2 regions of the Cellulosilyticum sp. I15G10I2 genome follow, and region 1 is predicted to be linked to the other one. Evidence: a T-box and tRNA genes for the amino acid it is inferred to sense, from the RefSeq annotation. Region 1 holds a T-box; the other holds one or more tRNA genes.
What was found. A T-box is a leader RNA that pairs with one kind of tRNA and senses whether it is charged. The one in region 1 lies ahead of tyrS (tyrosine--tRNA ligase), so its partner is inferred to be a tRNA-Tyr.
Positions count from the first base shown of each region.

Region 1 (6,353 bases):
GTAAAATTCCATTTTATCTTATTGCTTAAAATACCTTTGGCTTCATGGGCTAGGAATTTAAACATCGGATGTGCATTGTCTCCATTTACATCCACCTTTTCAAACATCGTAAAAGAAACCCCATAGTTTAGCTTACAAAACTGCTCCACCTCTTCATTCGTTCCTGGATCTTGCTTACCAAACTGATTACATGGAAACCCCAAAATTTCTAATCCATCCTCTTGATAGGTCTTATATAATGCTTCTAACCCTTCAAACTGTGGTGTAAACCCACACTTGCTTGCCGTATTGACAACCAGAATCACTTTGCCTTTATAAGCGTCCATCTTAACTTCTTCACCATTCATCTTTTTTGCTTTAAAATCATAAAAGTTCATATACGTCACTTCTCCTTTTAAATTTGATTTTATTGATATCCCCTAAATCGCTTTCATTAAAAGCTGCTAAGTAAATCTACAGCACATCATTTCTCAAAATTAAGTTTTGCACAATTAATATAGTTTGATTATATAGCCATTTATCGACCTTGTCAAATGCAACTTGTTCCATAAGCTTTATTAACATACTTTTAATAAAAGGCGAAAAATTGAGGCATAAAAGTAGGGGGTCACCCCCCTACTTTCCTTAATGAAATGCATACAGCATCCTCATATTATTTTATTAATTTTATAAAACGCTTTTTACCAAGTTTCATCACATCATTAGCTATAATAACTCTATTGATATCAGCTGATACTAACTTGACCCCATTAAGCTGCACGCCTCCTTGACTTATTAAGCGGACAAATTCATTTTTGCTCTTTATACAGTTCATCTTTATAAGCTGTGGGATAATATCCGTAATCGTTACTGTATCCCCTTCAAGCAAAAGTTCTGGTATATCATCTGGAATAGCTTTCTTACTAAAGGCAGTCTCATAATATTCAATCGCTCTTTCCACCTCTTCTGATGGATGGTAGAGCGCAGTTATGATTTGAGCTAAGTGGTATTTGACATCTCTAGGGTTTTTACCTGCACTAAGATCTGCTTTGATCTGTTCTATTTCATCCGGATGCTCATCTGTAGCAAGCTCAAAGTATTTGAGTATAAGATTGTCCGGCACTTCCATTACCTTCTTAAACATTACCTCAGCAGAATCACTTACACCAATGTAATTACCAAGGCTCTTACTCATTTTTTCCACACCGTCTAAGCCTTCAAGGATTGGCATAAATATAGCAATCTGCTGCTCCTCATTGAATGTTTTTTGGAGTGTTCTGCCCATTAGGATATTAAAGGTTTGATCAGTGCCGCCCAGCTCAATATCTGCTTTTAGTTCGATCGAATCATATGCTTGCATCAGCGGGTAAAAAAACTCATGGACCCCTATAGGAATTTGGTTTTCATATCTTCTTTGAAAATCATCCCGCTCAAGAATTCTGGCAACAGTAGTCGTTGCAGCAAGCTTAACCACCTCTTCAAAAGTCAGTTTAGAAAGCCACTCACTATTAAATCGCACTTCTGTCTTATCCTTATCCAGCACTTTAAATATCTGCTCACAGTAAGTCTGTGCATTTTCCTGTACCTGTTCATCAGTAAGTGCAACCCGGCCTTTTGATTTTCCGGTAGGATCGCCAATCTTTCCAGTAAAGTCACCGATAATAATGACTGCCCGATGCCCCAGATCCTGCATTTGCTTGATCTTACGCAGCACAACCGCATGTCCTAGATGAATATCTGGTGCCGAAGGATCGAGTCCGAGTTTAATCGTTAAGGGTCTATTACTTTCACTGGACTTTTTGAGTTTTAAAAGCAACTCATCCTCACTTACAAGGGTGTGCACCCCTTTTAAAATAATTCGTATTTGTTCTTCTGGTTTTAACATATTTAACATCTCCTTGAAATATTATTTTCAATATTTGCAAGGTCTATAAGAACAAAAAACTGGCAATAAAAAAACTCGCCCTCTTGTTTTCAAAAGGACGAGATGACATCTCGTGTTACCACCCTAAGTTCATAAGTAACTCACATTACTTACCTTGTCAAGTACGTCATCAAAAGATGAGATACTCTAGCACGATAACGGGTGCCGACTTCCGTTGTAGCCTACTAAGTTAAACTGTTCGGTACACAGCTCAAAGATGTATTCACAATCCCTATCCACGCACCTCTCATCACCCGGTAACTTTCTGTCTGGCATCTTAATTGCTACTCATTCTTATCACAGCTTTTATTTCTTATACTCCGAAATGCGGCATGCCACAAATCTTCGTTATGCAGCTATTAAATTACTAGTATTATAGGCGATAATTTAGGGCAAGTCAACCTACTAAACGTGCACAAAAAATCCCATCTATGTTATTGCTGTTTCTCAATAATACTTCTATAAGCCCGATCTACATCCACAGTATCCATCCACCAAATATCACCAGCTCCACTGGTTTGACTCATGGAATCCCCTGCATCAGTAACAATAATATACATTGCCGCCACTAAAATGGTAGCTAATAACAGTGATTTAAAATATTTCATAACCAGCTTCCTTTCCTAAGTTTAAGGTGATATTAGAAAGGCAGTGTAAAAAATCTGCCGCTAAAAAAGATCTCTGCTGCAATTAAAGTAAGGATAAGATTAAAGGCTTGCCCTACTAGATAGAGTGCAAGCGGCTTACCGCCTTTTACCATACCAGCCATTTCTTTAAAGTTGGATTCCAACCCTATACTAATAAAAGCTAAAGTAAAGAAAAACTCACGGAATCCATTTGTTGTCTTCAAGCTGACATCTACTATATCTTGCGGAAGGAAGAATGAAAATAATAGTGAAGCACCGATAAACCCAAAAATAAACTTAGGCATTCTCACCCAAACTTCAGCAGGTCCTACCGTAACCTCACTTGCTGATTTTTTCTCTACGACTGTGGCAAAGAAAATAGCTATGGCAAAAGCAACCACACCAATTAAGATATTTTGTACCATTTTAATAACCGACGCAACTTCTAGTGCATCTTCCCCGAGCATAGCCCCTGCTGCAACAACTGCTCCCGTCGCATCGATTGTGCCGCCCAGCCAAGCTCCGCCAACAATCGGATCTATGCCTAGAGCATTAACAAGAGCCGGCATGCCAATCATCATAATCACTGTAAAGATAAGTGTAATAGAAATAGCAAGACTGATCTCTTCTTTTTTGGATTTAGAGGCTGTCCCTGCAGCAATGGCTGCCGATACACCACATACTGAAGTAGCCGAAGCTATCGTTATTGCTAAACCTTTACTATCTTGCATCTTTAGAACCTTTTGTGAAAACCAGTACATTGCTATAAGGACAATAGGTGTTACCACCCAAGCAACTCCAAGCCCCATAAAACCTAGTGCCAGCACACGATTAAATAAAATAGAAGCACCAAGCAGTACCAATCCTGTTTTTATGTACAATTCTGTACGAATAGCTGCTTTAATAAAATGAGGTACCTTAATCGTATTACTAATAAAGATACCAATTCCTAGTGCCCAGATTACACTATTAAAACCATAATGTCTCCAAGGGTCATAATTTCCACCGAGTTCTGCTAAGATAGCTAAAGCAAAAACAAAAGGAAATGCTATGATAAATTTTTTCAAATCATCTTTTTTGATAAATAAAATCGCCAAACCAAATAAAGCTAAACTGATGATCCCTGTTATAAAAATGCCTGATAAACTCTCAAGGGGGATAGCTGATGCAATGGTCTCTGCGCCTTTTCTTCCAGGTCCCCATCTTAGCGGCAGTGTCGGTGAAGCTATGACACCTGCAATAGAAGCTATGATAAGTATAAATCCTAACCAAACTGTCCACCAATCTTCTTTTTTCCATAATGATGAGAAGTTAACGGCTAGTTTGTTCGTGTTCGTCCACCCTTTAGGCGCTGCTGCTAAGTCAATTTCGTTCTTCATTAAAAGTCCCCCTTAGTCAAGTTAAATGTCATCCCGCATAATCCCTGTATTACATATAGGAATACTAGGTATTGTTGTTATTATATTATATGATCCCCTAACTTGTGTCAATAGTTTTTTATATTGTGACAACAAAAAAGGCCCTATCTGATTAAAGATTGAGCCTGCTTGCTTCATTAAAATATTCGTGCCTATTAGACAAACTATTGACGTTAGTGCTTGTCTCCCACACCCTTAGGGTAACTTTTGATCTTTAGATCCGCTAAAGCATTTGCTAAAGTGTGCGTGATAAGATTAATCTTTACTTGGATATAGAAATTGCAGCCTGGATCAAGCCACCCCTTCTCTTTCCAATAATTATAATCTGCCTTTAGCCTATCTCCATTGCCAAAGGCCGCCTTTTGCAGCCGAAAGGCATAGAGCTTAAAAAAACCTGCCTTGGGTACCTTTTTGCACTTTAAGGCCATTACAAACTTTTCTGCTGCTTGGTCTGCAGCCTTCTGGATTTTTATCCACTGTTTTGCTGTATCTTCTTGTGATATCCCAGGTGATATAGCGGCGCCTAGCGTTACTGCTGTTTCAAACCCCCAGCTTCCTACACTATATTTACAGATGGTGTTTACAATACCCGTTCCTAGAGCTCCTGTAGTCGATAAAACGAGGGCCTTTTTACCATGAAATCTTGGCCGATGACAAATATAAGCAAACCTGTCTAAAAAATTCTTAAACAGCCAAGACACATTCATCACGTATACAGGTGTCGCAAAGATAACAGCGTCTGCTTGCTGCATAGCTGCTTCAATCTTCATTTGGTTATCCTGGAGCGGACAGTATGCTTCGCCATCAGCAAGGCAGCGGTAGCATCCAAGACATCCCTTAAGATCACTCTCTCTAAGATGCAGATACTCAAACTCAATGCCACACTCCCGTTTTTTCATAGCTTCCTCAAGCATCTTTGCGACCTTATAAGTGTTCCCTTTCCCTTTAGGACTTCCATTAACTACAAGTATATGCATCGCCCTTCCCCCTCTTTTTCATTAACACTCAATACGTATTGCTATTTTTCTGGCTATCCTTCTATGACTACCTACAATCGTTTTACAAGTATATAAAAATAATTCATCTATTTTCTTAATGGTTTAGGCTGCTTGCTAGATGTCTAATGCCTTTAGAAAAACTTCTATTATTTCCTCGTAATCATCTAACTTAGTAGTATGGGGAATATCTTGTTCTTCGCCCAAGTAGTTTCTTAATCCGTGTTCTTTCAAAAAAACATATTGAATTGGTGCAACAACTTGAATAGCAAGATATTTGATCTCTTTTTCCGATAAATCAGGCTTTATTTCTTTTAACAACCCTACAATTGTTTCTGGTGTACTGAAACGATCACTGATTATCTCATCTCTAATAAGTACACTTGTATACTTTTGATACTTACATACCACCATAGCCATAGCTATTAAAAATGTCCTCAGTTGCTGCTTTGGAGAGTCGTTAAGATTTGACAGTGTCTGAAAGGCTTCAATAGCAGCATCATCGATTATGGAAGAAATGGCTGCCACAATTAAGTTCCACTTACTCCCAAAATGATAATTAATCAGTCCAGTAGATATATGTGCTTCATATGCGATTTGTCTTATAGTTAACGCTTCAACATCAAACTCATCCTCAAGCAGGTCAATGACTGCTTTAATCAGTCGTTCTTTTATTTCTGACATATAGCCTCCTTAAAACGTATTGCTGAAAAAGTGATTTATAGCTTCGGAAATTTTCTCATGATGACTGAAAAACATATGTCCACCTTCCTTAAAAGAGAGCAAAATAGAATGTGGAATTTTTTCATGGGTGTATTCAGCATAATAAAATGGCTGCAAAGTATCATCTTCAGCATGAATTACCAATGTTGGAGCTTTTATCTCCCAAATTGGATAATCTTCAGGTGATAATTCTTTAAATTGAATATTTGCATTGAAAATCCCCTTTTTTCTCAACGAAATAGGATTCATAATTTCAAAAAACTCTCTAGCCATCTCCATTTCATCGGCTGTCATTTTTTCCTGAACTTCTTTAGATACCCCCAATACATTCAGTAAATCTGACTGGATATACTCTGTAACCATCCAGAATAGAAAATCATTATTAAATATCGTTCCAAAAACGATTGACTGAATAGTTGTCAACTTTGGCGGTGTTTTACTTTTTGCACATATCATTGTAAGTGATTTCACTCGTTCAGGGTACTTTATGCTGAATTTTAAGGCAGATGGCCCTCCATCAGAGACAGCTACCACATGAATTTCATTTATTCCTAATTTATCGAGTAATCCCCTGTACAGCGTCGCCTGATGATCCGGAGTAGGCTCTTCTGGCAATGGAGTATTTAGATATCCGAATCTGGACACTGCAATCACCATGCAATCTTTTGGCAGGAATCTCTCAGCAAGC
Region 1 is NZ_FMMP01000009.1:287,484-293,836, forward strand. Features, by position in the region: gene BN3326_RS09930 (glutathione peroxidase) at 1-377, opposite strand, end outside; gene tyrS (tyrosine--tRNA ligase) at 653-1,864, opposite strand; T-box leader at 1,955-2,213, opposite strand; gene BN3326_RS21990 (hypothetical protein) at 2,338-2,511, opposite strand; gene BN3326_RS09940 (YeiH family protein) at 2,544-3,908, opposite strand; gene BN3326_RS09945 (flavodoxin family protein) at 4,121-4,924, opposite strand; gene BN3326_RS09950 (TetR/AcrR family transcriptional regulator) at 5,060-5,626, opposite strand; gene BN3326_RS09955 (alpha/beta fold hydrolase) at 5,636-6,353, opposite strand, start outside.

Region 2 (6,353 bases), on a different contig from region 1:
ATCAGACAGCAGATGTTTTAAAATCTTGCTTTTAGTTGCTTTATAAATAATATCATGGAATTTATGATCTAATTCGTTAATATGATTGATATCATTTTTATTTATATAAAATTCGGTTAAAGCCAACACCTCTTCCATTTCTTCTAATTCTTCTTGGGTAATCCTTTCTGCTGCACGTCTTCCTGCAAGCCCTTCTAATCTATTGCGGATCATAAAAATATCTTGTACATCTTCATGGGTTATGCCAGAAACAACTGTCTCTTTGTTAGGAATCGAATGGACAAGTCCTTCTAATTCTAATTGTCGTATAGCTTCTCTAACAGGTGTTCGACTAACGTGAAGCTCATTTGCTATCACTGTTTCTCTAAGTACATCCCCCTCTTTATATCTTCCTTCTAAAATTGACTCACGTATCGCACTAAATACCTTCCCCCTAAGGGATGATTTATCTGATGAATCAGGCTGGTATATCACAGTTGTCCTCCTTAAACTTCATAGCACTATATGTATAATAGTATACAATACATTCTATCAAATTTTGGGTAAGATTCAATAGTTTTTTCTTTAATATTGCACCCATTTTCCCTCTAAATCTTTGTATGAAACAATACTTTGTTTCATTGTTCTATCAGTAATCAGCCACTTCTCCTGCGATATATCAATTATTGTATCCCATTCTAGTATAACCTGATACTGCCTGTTAATATATCTGTTCTCATATTCATCAAATTCTTTATTGGTTAATTCTATTGTTTCTAATACATCTGTATGTAAAAATCCTAAATTATCAATCTCCATCTGACTCGGTACAGCTGCTATTTTTGCATCCTGAATGTTTTTATTTTCAATAAACCACTGCGTAAAATTGCTCATAAAGTCTTTGCTTGTTTCTTCGTGAATATAAGCCTCTATATGCGTACATTTTTGATCTTTAATATCTTGTAAATAACTCTTATAAAAAGCTTTTATAAACTCGTCTAAATAAGCTTTGCCTGTTTGAGATAAGGTTATATCAAACACACTAAATAATCTTGTATCTTTATCTACACCTATGTTCATTTCTACTGGATCAATAAAATTATTTGGGCTAAATACTCTTAGTTTATAATTACCTTCTAACATGTTATTGAAGGAAGCAATGCCATTCGTACTATTTTTTTTAATATCATCTAGCTGCACGATCATATTTTTAGCTGTTGCTACCTCAACATTCAGAGTATTGTAGGGCAGAAAAACTTCTTTTTCATCAGGTACATTAATCACTTGATTATAAGTACTATAAATTTGATTGGGAAATTCTATCTGTATCTTGTATTTACCAGGTAGCACATTTCTTTCTATGTACATTTCATTTTCATAAGTCTCAATCTTTCTCTCATTGATATAAACAGCTGAACCTAATGGTGCATGTATTTTAACTTCTGATAATAGGAAAGGAAATTTAATACGCCACTCATTATTGATTTTCTCAAGATAAAGGGGCACCGTTTTTTCACCGCTGTTATAGATATACCTAACGTTACAAAACGCTATGTTGTTTTCTTTACTTGAAGGATCCCCTTTAAAAATAACGCTTCCTTTTTTCATTATCTCTACTAAGCTGTTCTCCCTATCATAGCTTCTTGTATAGTATTCAATAATCTGCTCTTTTGAATACCAATTAAGTTCTGGCCCATTATCAAACATCTCATAAATTTTATGATATTCCTTTTTTTCTAAATGCTTAATATACGTATCTATTTTTACTTCTGGTCCAGTATAATAACGATATAGATTCATGCCTGTCCATGTTATAGCTATTATGAATAGTATACAAAAAGTTTTAGCCATAGATGCTTTATAGCTCTGTTCTATGAGCATGTCCATCCCCCCATTTTTTTTATACTCTATTCATATGTGTTATTAATACCATTTATTACTTTTACTTAAAAATAAAATTAACAAAGCACCAATAAGATTTTCTTATTGGTGCTCATCTCTTAATTCAAAACTTGAACAATCAGTTGCCTGTATGGTACTACATAAAGCCTCCGTATGTTTAACGACTTTTATTTTATTTAACATGCAGTATCTTTCTACATTATTATTATACTTACACTCTATTACATCACACTCAATACTCATATTCATACAATCAACTCCTTGTAGTTTTATAAAAGTATTGTGTTCTTTTTTTAATCGTTTTATCCGTTTAATTATGGATTAGAATAAGTATTTAGACCCTTAAATAAGTAAGGTGCTCCTGCACTGATCCATAGAAATAATAAGCCATACCTTATCATGTCATATACTTTGTAAGGAGGAAGCATTTTTTTAACACCTACATAAATAATCAGCACTCCAAATATGCCTATAATTACCTTAAGTATTTGGATAGTCATTTTTTGAATGGGCTTAAAATGGATATATTTTTGCTCCATATACGCCCCCCATGTCATGCCCCATAAAGCAGCGACAGATTTAGTCAAATCATTCTCAATAGGTGCTATAAGCGCCGCTAGAACAAGACAGCTTACTGCCATTACATGCCATCTGCTTATAACTGCTTTTTCTCCTAAGAGCTGATTTGCAAACAAGACCGCTAGCACCCCAAATGCAATACCTCCTACCGTGTCTGCTGGCCAATGAAGGCCTAAATAGATCCTTGAAAGTGCTGTAAGCAGAATGATACATATTCCCATCAAAATACTTGCCTTAGACTTTAAAACAAGCATGCTGCCACTCCAAAAACTTGTTGCTCTTTGGGTATGTCCGCTTGGAAAAGAATACCCAGCTGTCTCTTCACTGCCTACAGGAAGAACTACCCCTTTTTCAAAAGGCCTAGGCATTTTGAAGGTCATTTTAATGACTTTGTTAAATGCATCACTTAAAAGAAGCATCCATGCAAGCCTCACACCTTTTACTTTGTCAACGCACCAATATAAACATGCAATAAGTGCTATCAAAAACAATTTATCAGCCATTATCGTAATAACTACCATAAGGGAAGTTAAGAATTCTGTTCTTATAGACTCTAAATACTGAAGGATCTGTATTTGAAAATTCATTGTAATGCTCCTTATTCTTTATTAAAACTTAAAGATATTGTACATATATATTGTATATGTATATTTTTTGATTTACAATATATATTATTCTAATTATTCATTTATTTAGAGGGAGGGATTATTATAGTCAGCCAAACTACAGTTCCAACTATCGACATTTCACCTAACTACTATTTTAAACAGGCCATGCATTTCATGTCCCAGAGAAAACTACTTGATACAATACAGCATATAGACTGTGCTATAGTCTTTAGCTCTCACTCTTGTTTTTATATTTATCAAAAAATCAAATTCCTTTTTGCACTCAATGAAACTGCTGCGTGCAGTGCATACATATTAGATCAACTTCATTTTCTTTACCAACATGCTTCTCTTTATATACTCTGCAAAGCTCTATACTATTATCAAAAGCTAAATGCACTTTCATCCGAACATTTAAAGCAGCTCTTAATAGAAAGATCCGTTCCTTACGCTTTAGCTGATGAATATCAAAATATATTAGAGTCTAAAACATCTAATCTCTTATACTATGCTAAGAAAGCTTCAAATCAGGATGATTTTTTATTATGTATTGACTATTGTACTTTAATTCTCAAAAAAAACAAGCATTCACTAGAGGCATTGTATCTAAGCGGCCAGGCTTACCATATGCTGGGTCATTTACATCAAGCATGTGAATACTATAATAAATGTATTCAAGTGGATCCCCAATATGACCTGGCTTATAATGATCTAGGACTTGCTTTAATGGAACTTGGTTCTTTTCCCGAAGCACTTGAAGCACTTAATAAAGCCAAAGCACTGCATCCAGGGAATATTGATTATTTAGCACACATCTCAGAATGTTACTACGCTTTAAAAAAATATGATCTTGCTCAGCTGACCCTTGAAAGTATTATAAAAATTTGTCCTTCTCACTTGCAAATCTATTTTAATCTCTCTTATGTGTGTAGAAAGCAAAATAAAAAACGCTTATCTAAAAAATATATGAAAATAGCCCAGAAACAGCTGAAGGCATAATTTTTTCAATAAAAAACCAGCTAAGTCTACACTTAACTGGTTTTTTGATGGGAGGAGAAGGATTCGAACCTTCGAAACTATCGTAACAGATTTACAGTCTGCCCCCTTTGGCCACTCGGGAATCCTCCCCTATTAAATTAATCAGCGCGAGACGGGACTCGAACCCGCGGCCCTCTCCTTGGCAAGGAGATGCTCTACCACTGAGCCACTCACGCATGATATTCGCTATTAATTAAGCTCACTCAAGTACTATATCAGATTTTCGACTTTGATGCAACCCCTAATCTTATTTTAAGACATATTAAACTTTTAAAAATTCATTTACTATTTTAAATACTTTTGAGATTTACATAAAAATTTATCTCTTTTTATATTTATGAGAATTTATCTGAAACACCTTATATTTTTATAGTACTTATTATATAATGACTATATTATCTATTTTATAATTTTATAAATAGAAGGAGAAGTTATCATGGATCCTCAGGTTTTTGAGAAGTATCAAATGTTTACTGAAAAAACTATCTTTGACTTATCCCAACAAGTCATAATGCTTGAAAAAAAACTGAATGTATTTACTAACTTACTTGAAATAAGTAAATATATTAATCAATACATTAAAGACCAAAATTTGTTTTCATTGATTAATGATATGTTGATTGGTGTATTTGGTGCTAAATATTCTACTATATATATTAAATCAAATAATGAATATATAGAAACAACGCCTAAAACTTTTTCTTACTCCTCTATAGAAGAAGAAAAAAAACTTATTTTGGATCATCTTGAAGAAGAGTTTATTATCAATAGTAATAAGCCTATCTATGAAACTCAAAATGCTGAAGAAAGTGTTTTCTCTTGTTTAGGGGTTCCGATCAAAGTAGATAATCGTGCGGTAGGATTTATACTTATTCAGCATAAAGAAAAAGATTATTTTTCTAAAGATCATGCAACATTTCTATCATCACTGGCTAATCATGTAGGTGTAGCTATCGAAAATAATCTCTTATATACTCAAATCAAGGAAAGTGCCTATAGAGATGGGCTTACTGGTATATTTAATAAGCGATATTTCTTTGAAACGCTTGAGGCTATCCCGCATTTAGATGAACAGAATTATACCCTTGTTATGATTGATCTAGATAACTTTAAAGTGATAAATGATACCTATGGTCACCCTTACGGTGATGCCGTACTAAAAAAAGTATCTTCTATTATAAAAAGCGGTACGCGTCCTAATGATATCGTTGCAAGGTACGGTGGTGAAGAGATGATTATATTCTTTTATAATTTTACTGATAAAACTAAAGTATTTCAACGGGTAGAAGCTATCAGGCGAGAAATAGAAAAAACAGTTATTAGAGATGAAGGTATTTCTTCTTCTGTTACTGCTAGTTTCGGAGTTTATGTTAAAGTTGACGAATCTCTTTCACTTAATGATGTCCTCAAAAAGGCTGATGAAAATCTATATGTTTGCAAAAGAACAGGCAAAAATAAAGTAATACTTAATTTCTAGCACCAAAAAGGTTCTAAACTTTATATTTAATATAAAGCTTAGAACCTTTTTTATGAGCCACCCGGGATTCGAACCCGGGACCACTTGATTAAAAGTCAAGTGCTCTACCAACTGAGCTAGTGACCCATATACCTATCTGTTTACATAATGAAAGGTAGGTATGTAAACCTACCTCTTCATAACCTATGTAAATCGGGGTGACAGGACTCGAACCTGCGGCCTCCTGAACCCAAATCAGGCGCTCTAGCCAAACTGAGCCACACCCCGGCTTAAAGTTGGCAACCACCTACTCTCCCAGTCCGTCTCCAGACAAGTACCATCGGCCGACTTAGTCTTAACCTGCGTGTTCGGTATGGAAACGGGTGTTTCCCTAAGTCGCATCATCACCAACAAATGACCCATAGGGGAATCGAACCCCTGTTACCGCCGTGAAAGGGCGGTGTCTTGACCGCTTGACCAATGGGCCGGGAATAAATATCCTTCAGTCTTCCGACTTCGTCTTGCTGCAAATCTAACAGCTTGATTTGAATGAACGGTCGAAACTCGCACGCGCTCAAACAGTCTCCCTAAGTACCATTCAAATAAACCTGTAAGATTTGCTACGCAATACTCCGTAGTCAGTCTTCAGGATACTTATTCCCTCTACGTGAGTGGGATATCCTGCCTGAAGCATTCAACAGCTTAAATAAATGAATAACTTAGTACTGAAGTTATTGTACTCTCAAAAACAAATACTACGATGTATTTTATGATAGTGTTTTTTACTATCT
Region 2 is NZ_FMMP01000010.1:139-6,491, reverse strand. Features, by position in the region: gene BN3326_RS11625 (GntR family transcriptional regulator) at 1-474, opposite strand, end outside; gene BN3326_RS11620 (hypothetical protein) at 565-1,860, opposite strand; gene BN3326_RS21230 (DUF1540 domain-containing protein) at 1,963-2,130, opposite strand; gene BN3326_RS11615 (phosphatase PAP2 family protein) at 2,196-3,047, opposite strand; gene BN3326_RS11610 (tetratricopeptide repeat protein) at 3,243-4,067, shown strand; tRNA gene BN3326_RS11605 (tRNA-Tyr) at 4,116-4,196, opposite strand; tRNA gene BN3326_RS11600 (tRNA-Gly) at 4,211-4,282, opposite strand; gene BN3326_RS11595 (sensor domain-containing diguanylate cyclase) at 4,543-5,583, shown strand; tRNA gene BN3326_RS11590 (tRNA-Lys) at 5,637-5,709, opposite strand; tRNA gene BN3326_RS11585 (tRNA-Pro) at 5,776-5,850, opposite strand; rRNA gene rrf (5S ribosomal RNA) at 5,857-5,974, opposite strand; tRNA gene BN3326_RS11575 (tRNA-Glu) at 5,978-6,049, opposite strand.
Region 2: it has a tRNA-Tyr gene. The T-box ahead of tyrS (tyrosine--tRNA ligase) is inferred to sense a tRNA for this amino acid. The anticodon was not compared.